DNA from 4 places in the Amphibacillus indicireducens genome. Region 1 is predicted to be linked to each of the others. Evidence: riboswitches for the same ligand, from Rfam matches in the RefSeq annotation. Region 1 holds a riboswitch; each other region holds the start of a gene.

Evidence for each region. A riboswitch is a leader RNA that binds a small molecule or an ion and turns the genes downstream of it on or off. The one in region 1 is predicted to bind S-adenosylmethionine.
Region 2: linked by a shared signal. The riboswitch ahead of ABD814_RS06220 (methionine ABC transporter ATP-binding protein) and the one ahead of ABD814_RS05030 (OsmC family protein) in region 1 are both predicted to bind S-adenosylmethionine.
Region 3: linked by a shared signal. The riboswitch ahead of ABD814_RS11950 (O-acetylhomoserine aminocarboxypropyltransferase/cysteine synthase family protein) and the one ahead of ABD814_RS05030 (OsmC family protein) in region 1 are both predicted to bind S-adenosylmethionine.
Region 4: linked by a shared signal. The riboswitch ahead of ABD814_RS12285 (MetQ/NlpA family ABC transporter substrate-binding protein) and the one ahead of ABD814_RS05030 (OsmC family protein) in region 1 are both predicted to bind S-adenosylmethionine.

The regions. Positions count from the first base shown of each region.
Region 1 covers NZ_BAABDL010000051.1:38,251-45,658, forward strand. Annotated here, with positions in the region: gene ABD814_RS04995 (sensor histidine kinase) at 1-607, opposite strand, end outside; gene ABD814_RS05000 (response regulator transcription factor) at 608-1,279, opposite strand; gene ABD814_RS05005 (hypothetical protein) at 1,530-1,658, shown strand; gene ABD814_RS05010 (DUF3887 domain-containing protein) at 1,659-1,886, shown strand; gene ABD814_RS05015 (YbaN family protein) at 1,930-2,217, opposite strand; gene ABD814_RS05020 (YbaN family protein) at 2,109-2,330, opposite strand; gene ABD814_RS05025 (DUF6944 family repetitive protein) at 2,634-2,942, shown strand; gene ABD814_RS05030 (OsmC family protein) at 3,042-3,485, opposite strand; SAM riboswitch class I at 3,649-3,754, opposite strand; gene ABD814_RS05035 (hypothetical protein) at 3,906-4,574, shown strand; gene ABD814_RS05040 (diaminopimelate dehydrogenase) at 4,740-5,726, shown strand; gene ABD814_RS05045 (ring-cleaving dioxygenase) at 6,013-6,951, shown strand; gene ABD814_RS05050 (flavin reductase family protein) at 6,963-7,408, shown strand, end outside.
Region 2 covers NZ_BAABDL010000067.1:34,244-41,651, reverse strand. Annotated here, with positions in the region: gene ABD814_RS06230 (MetQ/NlpA family ABC transporter substrate-binding protein) at 1-560, opposite strand, end outside; gene ABD814_RS06225 (methionine ABC transporter permease) at 589-1,254, opposite strand; gene ABD814_RS06220 (methionine ABC transporter ATP-binding protein) at 1,247-2,272, opposite strand; SAM riboswitch class I at 2,368-2,479, opposite strand; gene ABD814_RS06215 (TlpA family protein disulfide reductase) at 2,598-3,011, shown strand; gene ABD814_RS06210 (hypothetical protein) at 3,017-3,223, opposite strand; gene gcvH (glycine cleavage system protein GcvH) at 3,484-3,867, opposite strand; gene ABD814_RS06200 (arsenate reductase family protein) at 3,885-4,238, opposite strand; gene ABD814_RS06195 (metal ABC transporter ATP-binding protein) at 4,659-5,414, shown strand; gene ABD814_RS06190 (metal ABC transporter permease) at 5,427-6,281, shown strand; gene ABD814_RS06185 (Fur family transcriptional regulator) at 6,278-6,685, shown strand; gene ABD814_RS06180 (universal stress protein) at 6,741-7,160, opposite strand; gene ABD814_RS06175 (M14 family metallopeptidase) at 7,218-7,408, opposite strand, start outside.
Region 3 covers NZ_BAABDL010000131.1:18,435-25,842, forward strand. Annotated here, with positions in the region: gene ABD814_RS11930 (aminopeptidase) at 1-907, opposite strand, end outside; gene ABD814_RS11935 (ABC-F family ATP-binding cassette domain-containing protein) at 973-2,856, opposite strand; gene cls (cardiolipin synthase) at 3,274-4,704, opposite strand; gene ABD814_RS11945 (Hsp20/alpha crystallin family protein) at 4,859-5,305, opposite strand; SAM riboswitch class I at 5,443-5,544, shown strand; gene ABD814_RS11950 (O-acetylhomoserine aminocarboxypropyltransferase/cysteine synthase family protein) at 5,723-7,402, shown strand.
Region 4 covers NZ_BAABDL010000139.1:426-7,833, reverse strand. Annotated here, with positions in the region: gene ABD814_RS12315 (sensor histidine kinase) at 1-311, opposite strand, end outside; gene ABD814_RS12310 (response regulator transcription factor) at 313-993, opposite strand; gene ABD814_RS12305 (NERD domain-containing protein) at 1,326-2,342, opposite strand; gene ABD814_RS12300 (PspC domain-containing protein) at 2,653-2,823, opposite strand; gene ABD814_RS12295 (cyclic 2,3-diphosphoglycerate synthase) at 2,969-4,315, shown strand; gene ABD814_RS12290 (M20 family metallopeptidase) at 4,423-5,631, opposite strand; partial or broken gene ABD814_RS12285 (MetQ/NlpA family ABC transporter substrate-binding protein) at 5,662-5,946, opposite strand; SAM riboswitch class I at 6,238-6,347, opposite strand; gene ABD814_RS12280 (MFS transporter) at 6,549-7,408, opposite strand, start outside.

The DNA.
Region 1 (7,408 bases):
GGTCAGTTGATAATCGGATCGAGAAATCACCCGTTGCCAGCTCTTCACTCGCTTTAGTAATCGAACGAATACTATCAACAAAATAGCGCGAAATAAGTAAAATGAATAAACTACCAATTAATAAAACTAACAATAATGATTGTACCGTTAATCGTTTTGTATCAGTCAATGTACTAGTGATATCAATTTTTAAAAATAAAGCATCCGCCACCGTAGTACTAGGCAGTCTTGTACCAATATATCTGACTGCTTCTCTCCGCTTAGGTGTAAATGAAATCACTTCATTTGGCTCTAACGTTTCCAGACGCTCAATCATTTCAGTCGTGATAAAATCAGTATCAACACCTTCGATAACAGATTGTCCATCTAGATTGATTAACACAGGTTGAATCCCATACTCAGAAAAAAGTTCAAGTAATTCAGCTATATTTTCATGATCGACTAGCTCTAATAAACCTTCAAAATAACTTGAATTTCGTACCATTTCCCGATCAAAAATAACCTCTTCTTGAATAAATAAAGACGTAATTAAATAAGAAGTGATAATACTTAGAATAACACCAGCAACAAATGTGATCGAAAATTTCCAATATAGACTTTTACGCACTTAATTCACATCCTCAAGCCGATAGCCGAGCCCTCTTACTGTCGTTATCGTCAATTCATCAAAGCGGCTTAATTTTTCCCGTAATCGTTTAATATGAACATCTACAGTCCGCTCATCGCCTTCATAATCAAAACCCCAAATTTTCTCAACTAACTGCGCTCGGGTAAAAATACGACCAGGTTCAAATGATAATTCTAGTAAAAGTTCACATTCCTTACGTTTTAGTTCAACAGTCATTTCTTCATTAGCAACGGTCAGACGATCAAGATCGATTTCAATTGTTCCAAGCCTATTTCGTCTCTCAACATTAATATTATAACGTTTAAGCAATGCCTTCACCCGAAGCACCAATTCGATTGGATCAAATGGTTTAACTAAGTAGTCATCTGTCCCAGCTTCAAAACCCGTTACTTTATCCTGAGAAGCCCCTTTAGCTGTCACCATCAAAATAGGAATCTCATAATAACTCCTTATTTCTTTCGTTAATTCAATCCCATCCAATTTCGGCATCATCACATCAACAATTGCCAAATCAATCGGTTCTTGTTCAAGTTTCTCAATTGCTTCAAGACCGTTCCGAGCTTCAATCACATCAAAATATTCCTTTTTTAAGTACAAAGAAATCAATTGACGAATATGGTCATCATCATCAACAACTAATATTACCGCCATTATTTTCACACCTTTTTTATCAAAAACTCTCCTACGAACTGATCGATAGGACAGCTAGTCATTTGCTCTTTAAGCTTATCACGTCTGATTTTAAAGTGCTATTAATTTCATGTAACAGACTCATTCAGCCGTAATTTATTGTTCAAACTTCTTTAATTATCATTAAGATGTTATGATTAAAATCATTGAAATGAATCGAAAGGTAGATAAGCAATTGAAATATAGATTTAAACTAATGAGTCTCATCTTCTTGTCACTAACTTTTTTGATCGGGTGTGACATCGGTGAAGAAATTATGGAACAAACAGATCAAGCGATTGAAATTGCTTCTTCTTTTGTTGATCACCTTAATCAGGGGGAGTTTACTGAAGCCACTTAATTGTTTGACCGAAAAATTAAGGAAGAACTTCCAGCAGAAGCACTATCTGAAACTTGGGAACAAATAACTGATCAATTTGGCACGTATATTGGCAATGAGTATAAAGAAATAAAAAGCTTAGCTCAATATCAAGTCATCGTCTTAGACGCTACATTTACTGAAAATAATGTCACATTTGAAATTAGCTTTGATCAAAATAATCAGATTGCAGGCTTCTCAATTCATTAGAAAATTATAACCCCAATCACTCACACTAGAGCGGTTGGGGTTATTAAATGTGTTCAGTTTTTTTTGGTAGTCGAATCGTTTTCATTTTAATAAAAAAGTAATAGTGCTTATATAAAGCAAGTCCAACCATCATCACTCTTACCCACAGTAAATCGACGATAAAAAAGGAATAGATAATACATGCATCTGCAATCAAGTTAATCCGAATCTTTTCCTTTAAAGTTAGCCCTTTTTTTTCACGAAAGGCAACAACGAATCTTTCATATGCTTTTGTCCTTTTAAACCAATCTTCAACCCGTTTAGAACTTTTCGCAAAACAGTAAGATGAGATAAAAAAAAGGGCAAGCCCGGAAGAACTGGTAAGACTAGAGCAGCTATCCCAATTCCAAACGAGATAAAACCGGGAATAATAAAGAAAATACTCCTTAGCCGTCTAATTTCCATCACCTTCCCTCTCTTTTCATTCAAATAAGCATAGCAGAGAATTTTAATCTGTTCAAATGACAAAGCTTATTATTTTTTCTTGTCGCATCCTCTAAAACACCCATTCAACTCAGTTTACGCCTATTTTTTCAGAATATAACTTAATTTGAAACGAAAAAGGAAAACCAAGAATACAATACAACGATAATATAAGTTGGATTACTTGAGGTGACATAAATGGAGCATAACCAAACAGAACTTGATGATGAGCAAAAAAAAGGATGATCAAATTCAGGAACTTAACCAAAAAATTGCAGTCTCACTATGGGTTCAATTTATTGTCAATTTGCAGAAGCTATCTATTTATCACAATTAGAAAAGCTCCAACCAGATTCAAGTGGAGAATTGAAAAATTTAGTTGGACAATGGGTCATGACAGTCGGTCAAGCACTTGAAGCAATCGGACAAACGACACAAAGCTTAACAAACGAAGAAAAACAACAAATCGATGCACAAATACAGGGCATTCAAGGTGATGCACTACAAGCGCTTGGTTCTGCTTTACAATTTGTTGGCGGCAAAGAGATGCTGATTGATTACTTAAAAGAGAACATAGATGGCGATATCAGTTAAATATTTTCATTTCAAACTTTATTATAGCAATCAAAAACACGACTCTATTTAAGAATCGTGTTTTTCAGTTACTTCATTAATGATCATTGAAAAATCTACTTACTTCTCAACAACAACTTTTGCTGTAACTAAGTCAACTGCATTAGCAATTGTATCTCCAACAGGACAATGCGCTTCGATATGTCGCTTATATGCTTCGAGTTTTTCTTGATCAGAATCTGATTCAATATGAAACGTTGATCGAATCGTTTGAAAACCTGGGCGAACATCTGACTTCCCGAAGAAGCCATCAAGATCAATGTCTCCCTCTAATTCAACCCAAAAGTTTTTTAACTCAACGTCAAATTTCTCAGCATAAGTTCTTGCGACTATCGCCTGACAGCCACCTAATGCAGACAAGAGTAATTCAACTGGATTCATGCCTTTATCTGTTCCACCTAAATTTTCCGGTTCATCTATTATCACCTTGTGTTGACGTGCTTCAGCCAACACCTCAACTTGTTCCTTCAAAAATGTTTTAGCCTTAATTGTCGTTACTGCCATCTTGATCGCTCCCTTTGAATGATTTTTTTATTTAAAAACTCTCCTTCGGTTAATTTGCCTGAAGATGAATTTTTTATCCACGAATGATGATTGAATAACAAAAAACCCTTTTCCGATTGGAGAAGGGTTTCAAAAAGTGAGTGTAAGTCTACCTTTGTTCACCTTCCCATATTTAGAATCGATTGGATTCTTCTGAAATTGGCACCTTACATACTCATGCGGTTGCCGAGAGCTCATCGGGTCAGTCCCTCCCCCTCTCTAGATAAGAAGTTGTTATTCATATTAAGTTAATAGGCTTAATTATAGTTAAGGCACATTGCTAAAGTCAAGTAATTTTTTAAATTTTCAAATAAATTAACTTTAAACTAATGTATTGGGTTCATTTCATCTGGACATGCTAACAAAAAAGGGCGTGATTAGATGAATAGAACCATTTATAGTTTACTGACAATCAGTTACATCGTACTATTCATATGGGGCATTCGCCTGTTCCGTAAACAAAAACAAGTTGACTCTTCAATTGTTTTATTGTTCGTGATTTTCGGATTAATTTATGACAACTTAGTTCTTAGTGTTGGTCGTTTTATTGGTGAAGGTCAATTATTAGAAAATTTATCTTATCTTCGTTTTTGGCTTCATACTTTATTTACACCATTACTAATTATTTTTGTTTGGCAAATTAGTAAGAACTTACGTTTAAAATGGGCAAATAGCGAAATCTCAAAGGTCACAATTTTTCTACTCACACTTGGATTGATCATCTATCAATGGTATCAATCAATTAGACAACTTAAACTCGAAGTAAACTGGGAACGAGATGTCCTACTCTATGAAAATATCGTTGAACAAAAGATACCATTTATGGTACTAATCACAACAGCTATTGTCGGTTGGGTTGGAATCTTGTTGTGGAAACATCAAAAGTTTTATTGGCTTTTTGTTGGAACAGCGATTATGATTTTCGGAAGCATTTTAACAATTTGGTTGAAAAATGTACCGATCATGAATCTATTTGAATTACTTTTTATTGTTAGTTTATTATTGACAAAAAAATTTCAACTTAGAAGAACAGCTTCACCCTTCACCTAAAAATTAGTTACTAAATTTCCCCCTTTGATAGGGGGATTTTTGTTAATATCACTAACTTTAAACTAGATTTATGCGATCCATTTTACATATCTGTTTTGGTTGCTTTATAATAATGACAAGGAAGAACACGGTTAGACAATTTTTTTCTAGAAAAGGGGCACTCTAATGAAAAATAAAATAAAAATCGGCATTGTTGGCTTTGGTAATCTTGGCAAAGGGGCCGTTGAAGCGATCAATGCGACAGATGATCTTGAGTTAGTTGCCGTATTTACACGGCGAAATCCAGAAGATTTACAAATTAATCAGCCAAATGTGAAAGCATTACATGTTGATGATGCTGCTGATTATCAGGATCAAATCGATGTGATGCTACTCTGTGGTGGCTCAGCAACTGATTTACCAGAACAAACACCAAAATTTGCTCAACTCTTTAACACAGTTGATAGTTATGATAACCATGGTGAAATTCCGGAATTTTATCAAGCAGTTGATCAAGTTGCTCGTAAAAGTAAAACAACGGCAATTATTTCAGTTGGCTGGGATCCAGGATTATTTTCGACAAACCGAGTGATCGCTGATGCGATTTTACCGAATGGAGAAAATTATACTTTTTGGGGTAAAGGCTTAAGTCAAGGCCACTCTGATGCTGTTCGTCGAGTTAACGGTGTTAAAAACGGTGTTCAATATACGATTCCATCTGAAGATGCGATTGAAAAAGTGAGAAGTGGAAGCAATCCGTCGCTAGAAACAGCTGAAAAGCACAACCGAATTTGCTACGTTGTTGCGGAGGAAGGCGCAGATCAAGCAACAATTGAACATGACATTAAAATGATGCCTAACTACTTTGCAGATTACAACACTGAAGTCCATTTTATTACTGAAGAAGAACTTGCCCGCGATCACTCGAAAGCACCCCACGGTGGCTTTGTGATTCGCGGTGGCCAAACAGGGGCAAACAATAAACAAATTTATGAGTTTTCGTTAAAACTTGATAGCAATCCAGAATTTACAGCAAGTGTTCTAGTTGCCTATGCGCGGGCAGCTTACCGCTTAAATCAAGATCAACAATATGGGGCAAAAACGGTCTTTGATGTCGCACCAAGCTATCTTTCACCACGCTCTTCTCATGATTTAAGACGTAATTTTTTATAAAATAAATGCTGAGGCACTTCAATTATTTTTGAAGTGCCTCTTTTTTGTTTGACAGCAGAAATATTTTGTTATATAATTATCTTGAATTCGAGATAATATTATAAATAATAAAGTAATTTATCTAGATAATAATTATTGAACTTACTAAATTAACTCCATCGACGAATCAAAGTAAATCGTTATCATGATTATGGAAAGTGTAAAGCAAGATTATTGTTAGCCGGTCGATGTATTTATAGCTTGATTCAGATATGCTTAATAAAAAATTTTAATCGGAGTGTGGAAAATGAGTAAAAAAACAGCTGGGATCCACCATATTACTGCAATTGTTGGCCATCCACAGGAGAATACAGATTTTTATGCAGGTATTTTAGGATTAAGATTGGTCAAAAAAACGGTCAACTTCGATGACCCAGGAACGTACCATTTATATTTCGGCAATCAAGGCGGTGAACCTGGAACAATTATCACTTTCTTCCCTTGGATCGGCGCCTATCAAGGCGAAATTGGTGGCGGACAGGTTGGGTTTACAACATATGCAATTCCTGAAGGGACGTTTGATTTTTGGCAAAAACGATTGGAAAAATTCAATATTCCAACAAGAATCACAACCCGATTTGGCGAAACTTTTTTACAATTTAAAGATCCACACGGGCTCCAATTAGAACTTGTTGAGCGTGCGGCTGGAAAGTTAAACGATCGAACGTTTGGCGATATTACACCAGAAGTCGCAATTAAAGGCTTTGGTGGTGCGGTTCTTTATTCAACTGATTTTGAACAAACAAATGCAACACTAGTTGACACGATGGGACTTGAAAAGGTTGCTGAAGAAGGTAACTTGATTCGTTTTAAATCAAGTAGTGATCTAGGAAATATCATCGATATTAGACAAACAAATATGGCAAGAGGACGCATGGGTGTTGGAACTGTTCATCACATTGCCTGGCGTGCCAATGACGACATTGACTTAAGAGATTGGCAAAATGAAGTTGATAAAAAAGGGCATCACGTAACAGAGGTAAAGGATCGAAACTACTTTAACGCGATCTACTTCAGAGAACCTGGCGAAATTCTTTATGAAATTGCAACAGATCCACCAGGATTCGCCCATGATGAATCATATGAGACGATGGGAGAAGCAATAAAACTACCTGCTCAATATGAAAATAGACGCGAAGAATTGACTGGACCACTTGTACCAATTGAAGTGAGAGTATTAGACTAGGAGGCATGACTTTGTTATCTTTTGATCCAAACCAAATTTCTGAACGACAAAACTATAAATTTTTAATTGGCACAATCATTCCAAGACCAATCGCATTTGTCACAAGCACTGGTACTGATGAGATCATTAACGGCGCACCATTTAGCTATTTTAATGTCGTTTCATCTAATCCACCAATGATTTCGATTGCTGTCCAACGTAAAGCCGGACAAATGAAAGATACTGCTAGAAATATAATCAAAAATAAAGAATTTGTTGTTCATATTGTTGATCAAGCAAATGTTGAACAAATTAATGAAACAGCTGCCAATCTTGCACCGACGGAAAGTGAATTGATCCGAGCAAAGTTAACAACCGTACCAAGCGAAAAGATTTCTGTTCCTGGAGTCAAGGAAGCAAAAGTACGCTTTGAATGTGTCTTAGAAAAAGCTGTTGAGCTTGGTGAAGCCGGTAATGT
Region 2 (7,408 bases), on a different contig from region 1:
GGATTCACATCTGGTGAAAATGTTAAGTCATATGGATTATCAACTATATCATCGACTGTTGCTGTTGTTTTTTCAGCGTCTTCAGCTAAAGTAATAAAACCATTTGCTTCAAACAATGATAAGATACGACCATGATCTGGTTCACTTCGACTAATGATCACTTCAGTACCTGGTACAATTTCATCAATACTTGAGATTTCTTTTGAATAGACACCAATCGGTTCAACGTGAACGCCACCAAGATCGACTAAATCATAGCCCTTACTGCTAATTTCACTTGCTAAATATGGACCATGTTGGAAGAAGTTCGCATCCAATTCGCCACGAGATAAATCTTCGTTTGGCAGTGCGTAATCTGTGTACGTTTCTATCACAAGTTCAATACCTTCATCTTTTAAAACATCAACGATTTCTTCAAGAATCTCACCGTGTGGCACACTTGTTGCCCCAACTTTGATCACATTACTCTCACTCTCTGAATCTGAACCTGAATCCCCACCACATGCAACTAAAAATAGACTTGCGACGATAAAAATAATGGCTAATAATCTTTTTCTCATTGTTATCTCCCCTTATTGTTTTTTTATATTAACGTTTATCAATTTTGTTGGTAATCAGATCGCCAATGAATTGAAAAACGAAAACGATAATAATTATGAACACTGTACAAACAAAGACAATATCAAAATCACGTCTGGTAAAGCCATAATAATAAGCATAATCGCCTAATCCACCTGCACCGATCATCCCAGCAACAGCGGTATAGCCAATTAAGGCGATCGTCGTGACCGTTATCCCTGACACGAGAGCAGGCATTGCTTCCTTCAAGAGCACTTTAAAAATAACTGTTGATACTTTTGCCCCCATCGACTCAGCTGCTTCAATCACACCCTTATCAACTTCCCTCAATGCGATCTCAACTAAGCGAGCATAAAAAGGAGCTGCTCCAATGATAAGTGCTGGTAAGGCTGCGTTTGATCCTCTAAATGTTCCAAATAAAAATGTTGTAAATGGCAATAGTAAAATAATTAAAATTGCAAATGGGATTGCTCTAAAAATATTGACAATTGCAGCAACAATAAAATGAAGCTGTTTATTTTCCCATAGTCCATCTGGTGATGTCAAATAAAGGACAAGCCCCAAAATTAACCCAAGAATTAATGTCCCAATCATAGCAATGATCGTCATATATAGTGTTTCACCACTTGCTACAACTAAATCAAGCCAATCAACATTTGGAAATAACTCAGCCATGCTTGATCACCTCCACTTTCACGGTGGTCGATTGAATATAAGTAATTGCTTCATCAACGAGCTGATCATCACCTGTGATATGAACGTATAATGAACCATACGGACCTGCTTGCGTTTGCTTAATGTTGCCTTGCAAAATGTTCAATTCGATCGCAAACTTTTTGGCAACCTGGCTAATCAATGATTGATTCGTCGATTCACCAATAAACTGCAGTTTTAATAGTTTACCAGTCGACACGGATTGCAGTAACGTCTCATCAGTCACTTCTTCATCAGGTTTACCCATCACCTGTTCAACAAATCTTTTCGTTACTTGATGGCTTGGGTTTGAAAATAAATCTAACACTGCACCTTGTTCAACAATCCGACCATTTTCCATTACAGCAACATTGTGGCAAATCTTTTGGATCACATGCATCTCATGCGTAATCAGAATAATTGTTAGACCTAGTTTTTTATTAATATCAACGAGCAGTGATAAGATCGAATCAGTCGTTTCCGGATCTAAGGCAGATGTCGCCTCATCACACAGTAGTAGCTTAGGTCGATTCGCTAATGCACGAGCGATTCCTACACGCTGCTTTTGTCCACCGCTTAATTGTGACGGATAAGCAGCTTCTTTTCCAGTTAGCCCAACGAGATCAATCAATTGTTTGACACGCTCATTTCGTTCCGCTTTTTCAACACCAGCAATCTCTAGTGGAAATGCAATATTCTCACTGACGGTTCTCGACCACAATAAATTAAAATGTTGAAAAATCATTCCGATATCTTGTCGTTTTATTCTTAAATCCTTTTTGTTTAACGTTGTCATTTCTTCACCACCAACAGTAATCGATCCACTAGTTGGTTCTTCTAGACGATTAATTAAACGGACAAATGTGCTTTTTCCTGCCCCACTATAGCCAATCACACCGAAAATCTCACCAGCTTTGATCGTTAGATTGATTTGATCAACGGCATCAATCTGTTCCATCCCCAATTTAAATCGCTTTGACAGTTGGCTTATTTTAATCATTTGACTCCCCCGCTCTATAAAAAATCCTAACAAAAAACGTCTTTCTGTTTTTGAAAGAACAGAAAGACGTTTATCTCTATAATAGTCTTCTTGCTCTCTCATCTACCAAAGTTTTCACTTTGCAGGAATTGGCACCATTTTAAACTTTAACAGTTTAACGGTTGCCGGGTTTCATCGGGCCAGTCCCTCCACCACTCTTAATAAGAGTATCTCGGATTTAATTATCTGTAATCATAGCACTTGATTAGTGCGGTGTCAATTATTTTTTTAAATATATTCACCATGCTATACTATATTTTAATTCTGATCATAAAAAGGTGAAAAAATGAAAGCGCCAAAATTCAGCTTATCCTATCTAGACAAACAAGGAGATTATAGCTTAGAAGATGATTTAGGGAAAGTAATTGTCTTAACATTTTGGACATCATGGTGTCCAGCTTGTGGAGTCGATTTACCACTGAAAGAAAAATTTTATCAAGTAGCAGATCCTGAAAAAATTAAATTTCTTACAATTAATGTTGTCGGTAGAGAACGTGACCCAAGTGATGGAGTTCGTTTTTATCGTGACTTCTTAACTCAACCTTCCTTAGTCGATCGAGGGTTAGAAACGTATCGAGCTTATAATTGCCAGGGGGTACCAACAACCGTGATCATTAATCAAACTGGTGAGATCGTGGAACAATTAACAGATCAAGCGAAACCGATCAAAATTATTGAAGCCATTCGTCCTTTTATTTAATTAAATTAGTTTATAAATCGCTTAATCATTCGATCGGATAAGCTGTATGAGACCACTATATTTAATGGTAAAATAAGCAGTAATGTCAGCACATCTGTCACAATCGACCAAGAGACAATCCCTTTATTGATAATCCGTCTAAAGATAAAAAAGAAAATAAAAAATAGTGCCACTGTTAAAATAAGCTTTAAAATCAAGTGTTTTTTTTCCAACTTAATTACTCCTATCTGAATTGTTAGCTGACTCAGTTATCGATTCAAATTTACATAATATTCAGTGAATCACTCGTGCAGCTAACAAATTTTTTCGTAGTTAAGTGATGTAATGATCGTAGCACCTTTTAAAATACGTGCCAACCGGTCTAATTCTATCTAAATAACTACAAAAAAGAGGCATTGACGTAAAGACTTAGCTTGAGCATTGTGACTCAATCTGTCTCTTCTGTCAATACCACTTTTAGGTATTACTATTATTATTCTTGATCAATGAACCCTTGATATCGTTCAGCTGTTAGGAGTTGATCAAGTTCTTCTTCATTAGTTGCTTCCACGACAATTAACCAACCATTCTCATATGGTGATTCATTAACTAGCTCAGGACTATCCTCGAGCTCTTCATTGACTTCAACAACGACTAATGAAATAGGTGCATATAACTCTGAAACGGTTTTAACCGATTCGACACTACCGAATGTGTCAGTAGCAGCTAGTTGATCACCGACATCTGGCAGTTCAACAAAAACGATGTCTCCGAGCTCATCTTGAGCATGTTCTGTAATACCAACTCTAAACTTGTCGTCCTCTTGCTTAACCCATACATGTTCATTAGAATACTTTAAACCGCTTGGTACACTCATTATGATAGCCTCCTTTTTTATTTCCAACTCTGTTCAAACTGATCTTCTTTAAATCCTAACGTTACCTTTTCACCATCAAAAGCCAGTGGACGTTTGATTAACATACCATCTGATGCTAGCAGATTAACCTTTTCTTCATCGGTCATTTCTGCTAACTTATCTTTTAACTGAAGTTCCCGATATTTCTGACCACTTGTATTAAAAAATCGCTTAATCGGTAATTCACTTTTTTCGATCATTGTTGCTAATTGTTCCGCACTTGGTGTTTGTTTAACAATGTCAACGTCGTTATAACTGACCTGATTTTGATCAAGCCACTTTTTCGCCTTACGACATGTACTACATTTTGGATAACAATAAAAATCAAGCAATACATTCACTCCTTCGTTATCGATCACTAACTACAGTATAAAATGATTGCTACATTTTGGCTAGCAAACTGCTTGAAAATGATTTGTGCCGATTATTTGAAAAGTCATCTAACCTCCTGCACAAAACGTAATCATTCCTATTTACAAACTCAGCCAAATACGCTAAAATCATTAATGATTAGTATGACACAACAAAGATCATTTTATAATTACTATAATGGATGAATAGTTTTTGAAACATATACCCGTGATTTTCGCTCTTGGTGGACGCTTTCCGCGGGGATGGCCACCCAGAGTGCAAATCACAGCGCTAGCACCAACAAAATTATGCATGTTTTTACGCATCTATGTCATTATGAAATCCATCTACCTATCAAGTATATAATTAACCAATTCTATAAAGAATGGAGTCTGTGATCTATGAAAGGTCCAATTGTCGAAATTAAAAATCTATCGTACGCTTACGAGGATAAGATTGCCTTGCACGACATCCATATTGATATTCACGAAGGGGCATTTTTAGGCTTAATCGGTCCAAACGGTGGCGGTAAAACAACACTGATTAAATTATTGCTCGGTCTAATCACCCCACAGCAAGGTTCAATTCGCGTCTTCGGTCAAGACATTAAGCAATTTAAAGACGCCAATAAAATCGGCTTTGTCTCACAAAAGTCAAACGCCTTTAATCGCGGGTTCCCTGCAACGGTAAAAGAAGTTGTCGCAACAGGACTCACTGCAAAAGTGGGTTACTTTAAATTTTTCACAAAAAAAGACCATCAAAAAGTGATTGAAGCAATTGAAACGGTCGGCATGTCTGATTACATCAATCAAAATATCGGTGATCTATCTGGTGGTCAACAACAACGGATTTTCATTGCTCGTGCAATTGTTAGTGATCCTAAACTATTAATCTTAGATGAACCAACAGTTGGAATTGATACAGAACATGTTCAACGCTTCTATCAACTATTAAATAAATTAAATCAGGAAAATAAGATTACACTTTTACTCGTTTCTCACGATATTGGCACGGTAACAAAGTATGCCAATGGTGTTGCTTGCTTAAATAAAGTGATGCATTTCCATGGCGGCACGAATGAGTTTGAAAATATTTCTGATCAGCAATTGTCACAATTTTACGGTCACGATTTAAGTTTAGTGACCCATCACCATTAAGGACGTGTTGTTATGCTCTCACATTTTTTGCAGTATGAATTTTTACAAAACACATTTTATACCGGACTATTAATTGGATTGATTGGACCACTATTAGGTTCATTTATCGTTGTTAGACGACTTTCCTTAATCGCAGACGGTCTATCACATGTCACTCTCGCCGGGATTGCATTTGGCTTATTTGTTGAAAAACGCTTTGGCTTGTTATTCCTAACTCCATTTTATTATGGCACGGCCTTCTCAGTTGTTGGAGCCATTTTAATTGAACGACTACGCAATGTTTATCAAGCCTTTCAAGAACTAGCGATTCCAATTATCTTATCAGCTGGTGTCGGGCTAAGTGTTATTTTCATCTCCTTAGCTGACGGTTTTAATAATGACCTTTATAATTATTTATTCGGCTCAGTTTCTGCAGTCAGTCGTAATGATTTTTACGGTATCTTAATCATTGCTTTTATCGTCGTTTCTGTGTTAATTATTTTCTACAAGGAATTATTTATGTTATCATTTGATGAAGAACATGCCAAAGTGTCTGGCATTCATTCAGAGCGGATTCATTTTCTTTTTATTGTTTTAACTGCGCTTGTCATTTCCGCTTCAATTCGAATTGTTGGTGTTTTACTTGTCTCGGCACTGATGACACTGCCTGTTGCTGCAAGCATTCGAATCGCGAGAGGCTTTAAACAAACGATTATTTACTCGATTATTTTCGGTGAAATTTCAGTGATCGGTGGACTAATTTCTGGTTACTATTTAGAAATTCCACCTGGCGGAACGATCGTAATGATCTCGATTCTAATTTTATTATTAACGATGAGTGGAAAAAAGCTTTGGCTTAATATGAAAAGAAAGAAGGCGATCTTATGAATATTGAAAAAGCATTAGATATTTTAAAAGAAGCTGGTTACAAATATACCGATAAACGCGAATCGATTTTGACTTTCTTTGAGCAAGAAGATCGTTACCGGACAGCAAAAGATTTACTCGATTATATGGAAGCAAGGTATGAAGGGATTAGTTTCGATACGATCTATCGAAATCTTAATCTGTTTGATGAGTTAGAAATATTAGAATCAACAGAATTGGATGGTGAAAAACTTTATCAAATCTCTTGTGCTGATCACCATCATCACCATTTCATTTGTCGAACTTGTGGTGTAACGCAAGAAATTGACCTCTGTCCGATGGATGAAATCGTAAAAAAATTAAAAAACTTCATCATTGAAGACCATAAATTTGAAATTTACGGCCTCTGTCCAGTCTGTCATTAAAACAAAACCTCCTTCTTCACTAATAATGAAGAAGGAGGTTTTGTTTTTCATTTATTTATTTAACAATCATCACTGGACATTCAACACGTTTAGCAACTTTATGGCTGACACTGCCCAGAACCATTTCTTGTAATCGATTTAACCCACGGCTACCGATCACACATAAATCAACATTATTCTCATTTGCATACTTAACAATCGTTGGACCAGGGTCCCCATGTAATACAACGACTTCATAGCTTACCCCAGCTTCAATTAACTTTCGTTCAGTAATTTCTAATTTTGCTTTTCGACTTTGATCGAGGTCAGATGAACTGTAACTTTTCGTCACATCCGCTCGCGATGTTGCCGCATCAACAACATACAAGACAATCACTTTCGATTCCGGATTATGCTTTGCTAAATAAGTTGCTTTCTCACAAGCTCGAATGGCATATTCTGATCCATCCGAAGCTAATAAAATATTTTTAAACATGAGACCACCCCTTACTATTTGATACTTATATTATAACAAATTATCAGAATACTTGCATCATATTTTGTGTTGTTTAGTCATTTTATCCATTAAAAACTCTCCAACCGTATGCAGTACGAACTGATTATCTTCAAATATTTGATGATAGAGGTGATTCGGAACAGGACGTGAACCGACGTATGGTGCGATTTCAAACGTAAATGAAGGCTTTTTAAATTTTGTTAAAAACCAATCGGTAAACCCACCAC
Region 3 (7,408 bases), on a different contig from region 1:
AATTTTTCAGCGTATCATAACCTTGCTCCGCTTCAAAATCAACAACTTGTCCATCTTTAAACGTTAAGCTGAAATGATCAATCGTATTCCCATTATAAACAAGTGGTTTTGTATTGCTGACTACACCGTTCACCTCATATTTATGCGGGACTGTAAAGACTTCCTCTGTCGGCATGTTCGGGTTGAAATGCAGACCATCTGTCGTATAAGCGCCGCCACCTTTCCAAATATGCCCTTTTGGCAAGCCAAACGTAATATCTGTACCTGGTGCTTTGAAAATTAAGGCCTGATACTTTTTCTCGTTTAAAATTGCGTGGGCATTTTTCAGTGTTTGATTATGCTCGTCCCATGCTTTGATCGGGTCTTCTTGATCGACACGAACGATTTTGAAAATTTGTTCCCAAAGCTTTTCTTTCGCTTCTTCCGCTTCTAAACCTGGGAAGATTTTTTGTGACCAATCGCCTGTTGGGATTGAAATAATTGACCACGCAATTCGATCGTTCATCGTATATTGTCTAAATTCCTTCATTGCCTCAGCACTTGCTTTCGAAGCTGCCGCAACCTTCTTCGCGTCAACATCTTTCAGTAAATCTGGATTTGTTGAACGAATTGATAATAACGCCCCACCATCTTTGGCAAAGTCTAAGTACTTATCAACTTGCCACGGACGGACATCCGTCAACACTGCTTCCGATTCATTTTGATACTTCAGTAATGAAATCTCATCATCTTGCCAGTTAATTAAGACACTTTTTGCCCCTAGTTCATACGCTTTACGGACGACGATTCGAGTAAACTCAATCCCCTCAATCGATGAATTGACCATCAACGCTTGACCTTTTTGCAAGTTAACACCCGTTCTCAAGGCCAGCTCAGCATACTTTTCTTGTAATTTTACATCTGCCATTTGTAAACCCTCCAATTTTTAATCTCATTCTATTATACATCACTTATTTCGGTTTATGAAATATCTTATTCCTGCTCAATTGCTTCGACAATCAACGACAACTCTTCCCAACGCTCCATCTTTACCTCAAGCTCATCCTCCAATTCAAGCTGACGATCATAATGCTTATGCACCGCATCAGCATCCGCCCCAGCTTCAATTACCGCCTCTTTCTCAACCTCAATCGCTTCCTCCAACGCCTCAATCTCATCCTCAATCGTCGCCCACTCCTTCTGCTCCTGATAAGACAAACGCCGTTTCTTCGGACGCGATGGGACAGGCTTCGACTTTTCCTCGGCAGGCTCACTTTTTGGTTCCGTTTGTTTTGCTAAAAACTCACTATAGTTGCCGTAAAAAGGTTCGATTGTTCCCGACTCCTTAAAGACGAGTAGTTGTTCCACTACACGATCGAGGAAATAACGATCGTGGGAAACGGTAATTACGACACCGGGGAAGCTATCCAAATAGTCTTCAAGAATCGCTAACGTATGTGTATCTAAATCGTTGGTCGGCTCATCAAGTAGTAAAACATTCGGCTCTTCCATCAATACTTTTAATAAATAAAGTCGACGCTTTTCCCCACCTGAAAGTCGGCGAATATATGTCCACTGTTGCGAACGCGGGAATAAAAAGCGTTCGAGCATTTGCTCTGCCGTGATCGTTTCATTTTTTTCGGTATGAATAACTTCCGCAGTTTCTCTAATGTACTCGATGATTTTCAGGTTTTCGTCCATGTCGCTATGATCTTGTTGGTAATAGCCAAATTTAACGGTTGGACCTGTTTCAATTTCTCCTTGATCAGGAGTGATTCGTTCGGCAATCAGGTTCAGTAACGTCGATTTACCGGTACCATTCGCACCGACAATCCCGATTCGGTCACCAGGTTTGATTAAAAATGAGAAATCAGTGATTAATTTGTTCGCATCGTAGCTTTTTGAAATGTTGTGCAATTCGAGCACTTTTTTTCCTAATCGTGTTGAACCAACACCGAATTCGAGCTCCGATTGATCTGTCGCGAACGTTTTTGTTTGCATCTCACCAATCCGCTCAATTCTAGCTTTTTGTTTAGTCGAGCGAGCACGTGCCCCTCGTTTGAGCCAGGCCATTTCACTTCTCAACACATTGGCGTGCTTCTGTTCATCTTGCTTTGCTAATTCGAGTCGTTCTGCTTTTTTTGTTAAGTATGTTTCATAATTTCCAGTATATTGATAGAGCTGACCGAGATCAAGCTCATAAATTTTCGTTGTCACCCGATTGAGAAAATACCGATCGTGCGTCACGAGCATAACCGCCCCTTGATAAGTCGGTAAAAATTTCTCCAACCACTCAATTGACTCGTGATCTAGGTGGTTCGTCGGCTCATCAAGAATCAGCAGATGTGCTGGCTGGACGAGCGCTTTTGCTAAGGCGACTCGTTTCTGTTGTCCTCCAGATAAAGTGTTGATTTTTTGATCAAATTGATCAATTCCCAATTTCGTCAAAATTGTTTTTGCCGTCGTCGCAGCATCCCACGCGTCCTGTTGATCCATTTTTGTTTGCATCTTTGTAAACGCTACTTGTGCATCTGGATCGGTTGGATTTTTACCTAAGTTGAACAACGCTTGTTCATACTCACGAAGAATCGTCATCACTTCTGATTCACCAGCAAAAATCTCAGCCAACACTGTTCGGTCATGGTTCAGATTTGGCTCTTGTGATAAATAGGCAATCTTAAAATCACGCGCATGGTTGAGTGCCCCATGATCACGATCCTCTATTCCGGCAATCACCTTTAACAGCGTCGACTTCCCCGTCCCATTCACACCAACAATTCCAATGCGATCGCGATTTTGGATTGAAAAAGATAGTTGATTAAATAACGTTTTTTCTCCATACGTCTTAGTTAAGTTTTCAATTGCTAAAATCTCCATCTAACGATCCCCCGCTTCTCTTGCTAGTATAATACAGACACGTTATTCGAACAAATTTTATAATTAATCATTTGATTGAGGAAATTGCAGACAAGTTAGAGAAAATACAGACGAATTCGATGAATGTGCACATCTTAACTGAAATATGCACAAGTTCGGTGATTTATGCACATCTTAGCTGAAATGTGCACAAGTTCGGTGATTTATGCACATCTTAGCTGAAATATGCACAAGTTCGGTGATTTGTGCACATCTTGGCTGAAATATGCACAAATTCGGTGATTTATGCACATCTTAACTGAAATATGCACAAGTTCAATGATTTGTGCACAACTTAGTTGAAATGTGCACTTGTTCCTCTCTCAAGCTAAAACAGATGAAGCAAACTTAGTTGCTCCATCTGTTGTGGTGAGTTTTTTATAAAATTGGTGAAATCAATCGGGCGATTGATTCTTTGATTTTTATCCAGAGCGATCTTTGTTGGTATGCTTCTAATGTGAGTAGATCAGATTTTGACATATCCTCTTCAAAGTGTGCAAGCAGGCGTTGAGTGACTTCTTCGCTGTAGAGAAAGGCGTTGACCTCAAAGTTCAATCGGAAGCTTCGGACGTCGATGTTTGCGGTTCCGACTGAGGCGATTTTTCCATCGACCATAATTGTTTTGGCGTGGAGGAAGCCATTTTGATAAATATAAACTTTTGCGCCAGCTTCGAGCATGTTGCCAATATAGGAATATGTCGCCCAGTAAACGAATGGGTGGTCTGGTTTATTCGGGATCATAATTCGGACATCGATGCCGGATAGGGCAGCGATTTTTACGGCGTCGGCAAGACTTTCGTCTGGGATAAAGTATGGTGTCTGAATGTAAACATAGTCTTCCGCTTCCATCAACAATTTGATGTAACCATATTTGATTTGCTCCCAGTCTGAGTCCGGGCCACTTGAAACAATTTGCATTCCGACGTTTCCTTGTGGTTCTGCTCGATAATAGGCTGAATCATAGAGGATCAGTTGGTGCTTCGATGCTTGATTCCAGTCTAAAATAAAGCGAGTTTGGATGCTACGGACGGATTCCCCGACGATCCGTAAATGTGTGTCGCGCCAGTATCCGTACTTCTTAACTTTTCCGAGATACTCATCGCCGACATTAAATCCACCGATATAGCCAATTTTCCCATCAATCACAACGACTTTACGATGATTTCGGTAGTTAATCTTAAAATTGACTTTTGGAATTAATGACGGGAAAAATGCCTCAACGATGACACCCGCTTTTTTCAATTCCCAAATAAATTGTTGACTCAATTTTCGTGAGCCAAAATCATCATACAAAAAGCGAACGGATACGCCTTCCTTGGCTTTCAGCTTTAGAACATCGGCAATTTTTCGGCCTAAGTTATCATCTCGATAGATGTAATATTGAATATGAATGTGGTCCTCTGCCGCAACTAAATCCTTGATCAGCTGATCAAACTTTGCCTGTCCATCATTAAAAATCTCGACGTCATTTTCTTGAGTCAAGATTGCATCGTTGTTGCGTAGATGTAAGTAAAATAAATCGATATTATCTTGGTAAAGCTCCCGGATTGGAAAACTTCCTTCATCAAGTAATTGCAGTTGATTTTCGACTGCTTTTTTGACGCCTAATTTACTTTTGTTATCCCAAATAAACAGCTTTTTTCGACTCAGTTTTCGGCCAAAAACTAAATAGAGGAAAAAACCAAAAATCGGTACAAACGTAATGACAAGAATCCAAGCCCAAGTCGAGGTTGGATTTCTGTGTTCAAGAAACACCAACACAATGACTAAGAGAAAGTTAAAAATAAAAATAAGTTCAGTAATCCCCAATGTATTTCTCCTCCCATCACTATTCATACATAATATACCACACCACTCAATAAATGTTCACTATTTTCATTTGTTTTAAAGAAAAAAACGCTTTTGATCGCCGTAAGGACGTAAATCAAAAGCGAATCACCCAATTGAGTGGGTGAATTTTTGACTAATCAATTGATAGGTCTCTTTTTTTAATCACTTGTTTCTTGGCTTTTACTTTAAGTAAGCCTTGCTGAAAATCTGCTTGTAATGTTGATGGGATAATCGTGCCTGGAAGGTTGATGATGCTTTCGCGAGCGCGATGGAATTGTTTTGATTGGTAGTAATCTCTTTGGTCGTCTTTTATTTCTTGGTGTTTGTCTTCTGTGACGCGGACGATTAGTCGGTTGTCTCTAATTAAGAGTTGGATTCGGTCTTTGCTGATGCCGGGTAATTGATATGTGACAATCCATTCCTGATCGGTGTTTTTAACATAAGTGGGAATTTGTCTGTTTTGAAAAAATTGGTCGATCGATGCAAGCAAACTGTCATCGGGATAGCGCTGAAATAGGCTATCCATTTTTTTGACCCAGTCGCGGGCGATTTTCATAAAGTCCTGATCATGTTCGGTCATTTTCCTCACACTCCTATCTTCAATTAATTTATGCATTGGGTTAAATAAATGTTAATTTGTCTAAATAGTTTAAATTTTTTAAAAAATCACTTGACGGATGAGAAAATCTACTCTATAATCCTTAATAATATGTATAGCGCTTATCAAGAGTGGCTGAGGGAATAGGCCCTGTGAAGCCCGGCAACCTACGTGAAAGAAAGGTGCTAAATCCTACAGATTATTAATCTGGCAGATAAGACGAGGCTAAGACACCGCAAACCTCTTCTTACCTAAGGAGAGGTTTTTTTGGTAGATAAGAAAGTATAACAACTTTCTTACTACATAAGTGCAACTAAAGCATTCGCCTAAAGGCTTGGCGAATGCCAAGTTTTCTAATAAATAAAGTTATACATACACAATTAGAGGAGGAGATTCAAAATGACAAAAAGTAATTTTCGCTCGACTGGTGTAGAAACGCAATTAATTCATGGGGGACAACAGGTTGATCCGACAACTCAATCGCGTGCTGTACCGATCTACCAAACTACTTCTTACGTGTTTCGTGATACGGAGCATGCGCAAAATTTGTTCGCTTTAGCTGAGCCGGGTAATATTTATTCGCGGATTATGAACCCGACGCTTGATGCATTTGAGCAGCGTGTGGCGCTTTTAGAAGATGGTGTTGGTGCAGTGGCTACTGCTTCAGGAATGTCAGCAATTACGTTAGCGATTTTTAATATTGCCGGTACAGGCGATGAAATCATTACCGATAGTAATCTTTATGGTGGAACTTATAATTTATTTAAGCAAACTTTACCTAAGTATGGCATCAATGTTGTGTTTGTTGATGGAACAGATCCAGAGAACTTCAGAGCTGCGATCACGGATAAGACGAAAGCGATTTTTGCTGAGACGATTACGAACCCTTCTTTACATGTATTTGATATTGAGGCAGTTGCTGATATCGCACATGAAAATGGCATTCCATTACTAATTGATAATACATTTGCTTCACCTTATGGCGCTAAACCAATTAAATGGGGTGCAGATGTCGTGATTCACTCTGCAACAAAATGGATTGGTGGTCATGGTACGTCAATTGGTGGAATTGTTGTTGATGCTGGTCGTTTCGATTGGACTAACGGACGGTTCCCTGGTTTCACTGAACCAGATGAGTCATACCACGGTGTTCGATTTGGTACAGATGTAGGTCCAGCTGCTTTTGCTTTGAAATTACGCGTTCAATTATTGCGTGATATCGGTCCAGCTCTAAGTCCACAAAATGCCTTTTATTTCTTACAAGGACTTGAGACACTTAATTTAAGAGTGAAGCGACATTCAGAAAATACTGAAAAGGTTGCTCAATATTTAGTTAACCATCCAGAAGTTGAGTGGGTCAATTATCCAGGTCTAGAGTCACATCCTTCTCATGAGTTAGCGAAAAAATATTTAATTGATACGTATGGTTCAATTATTACCTTTGGTGTGAAAGGTGGTCGTGAAGTTGGTCGAAAAGTGATTGATAACATTGAATTGTTCTCTCACGTTGCCAACGTTGGCGATGCAAAATCATTAATCATTCATCCAGCTTCAACAACACACCAACAGCTTGACGCGGAAGGATTAAAAGCGAGTGGTGTATCTGAATCACTCATTCGTTTATCTGTTGGTTTGGAGAGCTTTGATGATATTGTTGCTGACTTGGATCAAGCAATCGCAAAAGCAACTGATACAGAACCAACAATCAAGCCAACACTTGATGATGCTGTTCGTTGGGTGCTTGACTCACCGTTTGCTCGTGAAGATGGTGGCATTCGTCCGAAGAATATTGTCGTTGCGGGCGATCAGTCAAAACATAATTGCTTGAAAAAACTCGCTAACTTAGGCTTTAAATTTACTGATTTAGCGGCTAATGACCAACCGATTGATTTATTGTTTGTGTCTGATCCGAGTGTAATTGATCAGTTACCAGCTGACGCAAAGCTCGTTTGGTTTAGAACAAAAGATGACTATAGCGCATTGAAGGCACAAGCAGAAGAAAATAATCAATTTTACGTTGAAGATCAATGCCTATTCGGCGCAGCCAAACAAGTCCGCGCCAACCCTAAGCATGATTAATTATAA
Region 4 (7,408 bases), on a different contig from region 1:
TCACTTTTCTCCGCTAACATTAAAGTAACTTTATATATATTGTTTTTCAAAATACTCAGTTCACCTTCGTGATTATCCCGAACATCAAGCATATAATCACCACTGCTAATTTTTTGTAAATAAGAAGATAGATTTTCGATTTCACGATATCGCCAAAATGTGAATGTGAAAACAGCAATCAAAATTAAAATTGACGCTATGATCACCGCAATAAGAGCAGATTTAGGAAGCCATGCTACACACGTGATCATGGTTATACTAATCACTATAATCGCAATAAACAAAACACGTATTTCTCGATTGCGCAGCACATTAATCACCTACCCTATATCCCAGACCTCGGACTGTTTTTATAATCGTTGGTTTTTGTGGATCATCCTCCAACTTCTCCCGCAAGCGTTTAATATAAACCGTTAAGGTATTGTCGTTAACAAAGTCACCCGCCACATCCCAAATCTGTTCCAACAATTGATTTCTTGAAAGAACCTGTCCTAAATGATTCGCGAAAATAAGCAGCAAACGATACTCTAAAGCCGTTAATGTTAACTCATCACCGTTTTTATATACTTTCCCTTCAAGCGTATTAATTTGAACATTGGAGATGTTGACTATATTCGTTTGTACCCGCTTTTGATAACGTCTCAAGACAGATTTAATCCTTGATAATAACTCCCGAACCCGAAATGGCTTCGTAATATAATCGTCCGCTCCCATATCAAGCCCCATCACAACACTCACTTCTTCATCCATAGCCGTTAAAAAGATCACCGGTATATCAGCCCGCGCCTTGACAATTTGGCACAACTCGTAGCCACTCCCATCTGGAAGCGATAAATCAAACAGACATAATGAAAAATGCTCCAAATCAGCTGTGATTACTTTTTTAGCCGATTCCACATCATAACAAATAACCACCTGATACCCATCCTGTTGTAATGAATACTCCAAACCTGACGCAATTGTTTTATCATCTTCTACAAGTAATATTTTCAAATTCGCCCCACCTTTCAAAACCCTTCTGTCCGTCAAAAACTGATTGATACAATAACTATACTATACATCTTTTCGAAAAAATGATTAAATTTGATTAGCACATCAAACCGAGGCTATTTCCGGTGTCTTAATATGAGGATTAGTTAAAAAGTTGATTGCATTAGATTCGATAAATCATCTTAGCGTCTAATCGTTGACCTTAGTTCTACTTTTCATCGTTAAGGGGATAGATTAACCCGCAACCATAATCTCTAGCTTGATTTGTTGATAGCATGAGGACTAGGTTAACAAAATAAAAGTGTCAGCACTATGTTTTTAGTGCTGACACTTTTTTAATTTTGATTGATAATTGCCAAAATTTCTTCTCCATAGTCTTTGGCTTTTTTGGGACCAATCCCTTCAACCTTTAACAACATTTCAATTGTCTTTGGTCGCTCAGTTATTAAACCATCCAAGGTTTTATTAGTAAAAATATAGAATGGCTTGATCTCAAGCGCTCTTGATTTCTCCAATCGATATTTAGTTAATTTCTCTCTTAGTTCATCATCGGATAATTTTTCTTCCGTAATAATAATTTTGTCCTTTGGATTTTCTTTAACTTCAATATAATATGATTCCAGATTAATTTGTTTTTCTTGAGCATTTTCTTTTAATACCTCTGCAATTTGATGTAACTTGTGATCTAACATATACACTGGTGATTCTTGCGTTAATTTTTCAGCTAAAAATGATTTAATTTGATCATGGCGAATAATACTAGACTTTAATTGTTTTGAGGCTTTTTTTGATATGTCTATAATCGTTTTCGGATTCGCAAAAGTGACGACATAGTATACTGGACAACGTTTAATCAGTCCCTTGTCTTTTAATAGTTTCTCTAGAGTAGCGACATGCCTTTCTGCCTGATTAACCGGACTATACATACCTTCCTTGCGAACAATCCGATTATTTCTTCGAATCACTCGTATAAACTCTTCTCTTTCAGTTAGTTCAATATCACCTACTAACTTCTTTACTTCAATAACAAGAATAAACTTATGTGTAATCACTACAAAATCTAATTGAGCTGTATATTCTCCAACTTCTAAATAGAGGTCATGCAAAATAATTGAAGGAATCATCGAATGCTGTAATTCAAACATGACACTTTTTTCTCCTGAGTGACCGATCGAAAATAACTTTAAATGTTCGTTTACTTTTTTTAGATCAATAGTTGTATCCTTACTAGTTGATAACTGCGTCAAATGGTCAATCATCAAATTACTTTCATCAATACCTTTAAAAACAATTGGCTCTTTAATATCTCTTCTTTCTGTCAGGATATTGAATGCATTTTTGAAAAATGACATAATCTCAGCTCCTAAATGTGTTTATCTTACTTTATTATAACAAAAATAGAATTAATATGGCTCTTGTCTAGGAACTAATACTTAAGTTTTGAATTAAATTTGATTAGCACATCAGACCGAGGCTATTTCCGATGTCTTAATATGAGGATTAGTTGAAAAATTGATTGCATTAGATTCGATAAATCATCTTAGCGTCTAATCGTTAACCTTAGTTCAACTTTTCACAGTTAAGGGGATAGATTAACAAAATAAAAAGCGTCAGCACTTAATGACGAAAACGTCGCGCTGACACTTTTTTTAACAAATCGATTTAATATTCAGGCAAGTATAAAGCTAAAATAATGTAAAGGATGATCGATGGTGAAACAAAAATAAAAAGCAACCTGACTGCAAGCGAAGAAATACCTAAGTATTCAGCGATTCCACCACATACTCCGGCAAAAACCTGATCCGTTGATGACTTACATAATGATCTTTTCATAGTTCCCTCCATATCGTTCCTTTATTAATAAACTTATTTCTTTCCTAATTTTATTATAACAATATTTTCTCGAAATAATTGTTGAATAATTATTCACTATGAAGTATAATTATAATAGTTAGTAAAACGGACAGAGGAGATTCCAGTGAAGAGAAAAAATGTGATCATTATTGGTGCGGCAGGTAGGGACTTTCATAATTTTAATACGTATTATCGAAATGATGCTAATTATAATGTTGTTGCTTTTACAGCGGCACAAATTCCTGATATAGATGGACGAGAGTATCCAAAAGAATTAGCTGGAGACTTGTACCCTGAGGGGATTCCAATATTTGCACAAGGACAATTACCAGATTTAATTAAAAAATTCAAAGTTGATGAATGTGTCTTCTCATTTAGTGATATTAGCTACCAAGATGTGATGGGAATTGGAGCGATTGTTAACTCAGCAGGCGCTGACTTCAAACTACTCGGTCCAAATCAGACGATGTTAAAAAGCAATAAACCAGTCATCTCAGTCACGGCTGTTCGGACTGGAACAGGTAAAAGCCAAACATCGAGAAAGATTATTGAGACGCTAATGGCACAAGGTCTAAAAGTTGTAGCAATTAGACACCCGATGCCTTATGGTGACTTAGCAGCGCAACGTGTTCAACGGTTTGCCACGATTGAAGATTTAAAAAAACATCACTGTACAATTGAAGAAATGGAAGAGTATGAACCACACGTATCAAGAGGTAATATCGTTTACGCAGGCGTTGATTATGAAGCGATTTTAACTGCAGCAGAAAATGATCCAGATGGCTGTGATGTGATTGTTTGGGATGGTGGAAATAACGATTTTTCATTCTATAAACCAGATTTGGCAATTACCGTCTTAGACCCACACCGCCCAGGACATGAGCTTCAATACTATCCTGGCGAAGTATGTTTAAGAACAACTGATGTTGCAATTATTAATAAGGTCGATAGTGCAACAGCTGAAGCGATTAAAATTGTTGAAAATAATATCAAAACGGCAAATCCAAGTAGTCTGATCGTAAAAGCTGAATCGACAATAACGGTCGATCAACCAGAACTGATTAAAGGAAAGCGGGTTCTAATCGTTGAAGATGGACCGACACTCACTCACGGTGAAATGAAAATTGGTGCTGGAACAGTTGCAGCCCAACGGCTTGGGGCGGCAGAAATTGTTGACCCGTCGCCATATCTTGTTGGAAGTTTAAAAGAAACATTCGCTAAATATCCACACATTGAAAACCTAGTCCCAGCGATGGGTTATGGTGAGAAACAGTTGAAAGATTTAGAAGCAACAATTAACAATACTGATTGTGATGCAGTGATTATTGGAACGCCGATCGATTTATCACGTGTAATTAAAATTAATAAGCCGACTGCTCGAATTCATTACGATTTAAATGAAGTCGATGGACCAAGCTTAGATAATATCTTGACTAATTTTCTCAATAAACAACAAGCCGAACTTGTATAATTATTAAATAGAATAGGTGTTGCGAATCCTACTATGAACTGCCTCTTGTCAAAAAAACAAGGGCAGTTCATTAAGGAAAAAGCAACACCTATTTTTCATTGTTCAGCTTAAGATAAAGACCGCTTTTGCTTCAGTGCTTGCTGATGGTCTTGTTTAACTTTCTCTAATAACTTTTGATCTGTTAGTAACCGATAACCAGTTAATGCAAGTGCTTTAGCACCAGTAATAATCGCTTGATCACCTTGCTCTGATTTAGCCGCTTCTCTAAATTCAACCGTATGACCCGCTAAATCATCTGGACCAATTTTAATGCCACCATGGGCTGTCGGGACTTCATAACTAATATTACCTGCATCTGTTGAACCTTTTCCTTTTCGCTTCTCCACAATAACGTTTTCACCAACTGCCGTTAGTTCTTCGGCTAAAACTTGATCTAAAACAGGTGTAGGAACTAAGTCTTTTACTACATTTTGGAATCGTTCAATGACGACTCTTGCTCCCGTTGCAAGTGCAGCCCCTTTTGCAATCGCCCGTACCCTTTCAGCAGTTTCCTCTGTCTTTTTCCATGACTCTGCTCGAATGTAAAAGCGAGCAGATGCGAATTCAGGAATAATATTCGGTGCATCGCCACCATGAGTAATAATACCATGAATTCGAACATCGTCCGGTAGTTGCTGGCGCAGTGCACTAATGCCATTAAACAATTGAATGACCGCATCTAACGCATTGACCCCTAGATGTGGTGCACCAGAAGCGTGTGCAGGCTTACCATAAAACTTAAAATCAAGCGGATCAACCGCAAGTGATTCGGGGGTTAATCCTGTTTTACCACCCGGATGAAGCATAAGTGCCACATCAACATCTTTTAAAAACCCTTGATCAGCAAAACTCCCTTTTGCACTACCATTTGGACCGCCTTCTTCTGCGGGTGTCCCTAACACAACGACTCTCCCGCCCGTATCATCAATCAATTCACCTAACGCAATCGCAGCCGCGACACTAAGCGTCCCAATAATATTATGTCCACAAGCATGACCTAAACCAGGCAATGCATCATATTCCGCTAGATATGCAATGGTTGGACCTGGCTTACCACTTTCCCTCACTGCATAAAAGGCAGTTTCGTGACCAGCAACACCTTTTTCAACTTCAAAACCAGCATTAACTAAATTTTCACTATGCAAATCACATGCAAAATACTCCTCATTCCCGATTTCAGGATTATCATGAATTTTGTGACTCGTTTCAACATACAACGCTTTACCCTCATCAATCGACTGAAACAAACGCTCTTTTACACCATTAACAACTGTCATTTTAAAATCCTCCTTATGATTTTTAAAAAATTATTCACCTTGCTTTAAATCTTCAAATAACTTCTCAATCTCTTCATCTGATAGTTTAATAATATAAGAGCCTCCATTCGTGTCCTTGGAGATTACTTCCTCAATATCAGGTTCTTGATAAAGCTCAACAATTTTTTTGTACACTTCATTATCTTTATCTTCCGCTTTAGCTGCGATTAGATTTATATATGGATAAACACTTTCATCTTCTCCTGACTCCCGGAAAATAGGATCTTCAGCAAGATCAAAACCTGCTTGCCCTGCAACCTCATTATTAATAATTGAGCCTGTAACATCCCCGTGAAAAGCGAACCTGTTGCTTTTCGGAACGAATTAACTCTCAAACTAAGGACCTGTGATTAAATTTCCCGCGTGTACAAATAAAGTCAATATGGATAGAGAACAGTCCATCTTTCTTACCATACCAACGTATACTTGCACATTTTGATCTGCGAAAGTTGAGTAATCAATTAACTCTCCCCTACTTAAACACTTATTTATCACTCAGCAACAAAAAATCCCTTCTTTTCGTGTGATGAAAAGAAGGGATTCTCAGAATATATAAGAAACCGCCCTTTCTCATCTTTCAAATGCATTCAGCACTTGTAGGAATTGGCACAGTATTCATGACGAATCTGTTGCCGAGATATCATAGGGCCTAGTCCCTCCATCTCTCTGGATAAGAAAATGACAAACTATTTAGTTTTTAAAAAAATATGTAAAACCAATTATATACGGATAATAAATAAAGTCAACTGTTTTTCAGAATTTTAAATATTCTTTTGAAAATTTTAATAATTTAGATAGTTATATTTCAAACTTATCAGAATGACAACAACCAATTTTAAATGTTTAGCTAAGCAAAAACCAGGGGTCAAAGCGCATCTTCAACTCGATGCGCCTTGATTTAATTTTATCGAAGCGAATAGATAAGCCGAGCAAAGTGTTAAAACAAGTCCACTAATGAAAAATGATGTGAATAACGTTGGAAAAAATGCTGGGATAAAGACACCAAAAATCAGACCAAATGTACTGAAGCAAGCTAACAGACCATAAGCGATTCCTCGATTTGCTTGAACAGAACCGTCAACAACTAGGGTTAAAATCGAGGACAAAACAGCAGCGAACCCGATCCCGTATAGAATGATCACGATAAATAGTAACGTTTTCAGCTTAAAAACTCCAAGTAGAAATAGACAAATTGCTTGAATCAAAACGCCGACAGTCATTAATAGTGATTTTGAAAACCGCTGATCAAGTCGGTTGATTGGCAATACATAAATTAAACTACTTACAAGTGCAACTGTAACCAACAAAAGCAGAAATAAATGATTGTCATAACCTAGCGCGTCAATTTTTACCGGCAACAAATACGCAAGCGCTCCATTCACAAACATGAACAATAGTGCCCCTCCATAAGCGAAACCGATCTGTTGTTCATTTAATAAACTTTTAACTAGATTTAACGTTGCTGAAAGTGTCCTGTTTTCCTCGGTGACTTTTGACTCAGACGGCAAAAGTACCAAAACTAAAACTGCAGCGATAATCATTAAAATACCTAGTGGCACAACGACATAATTCTGACTAAATTTCGGCTCAATCATTAAACCAAGCACCGATCCAACTATAAGCGCAAGTGCAATACTTAGACATGAAAATAAAATCAAGCGATGCTTGGTTGTATCGTGCTTAAGTTTAGCTAGATAAACAAATGGTACAGGTAATAGCAACCCACTAGCTAATCCAT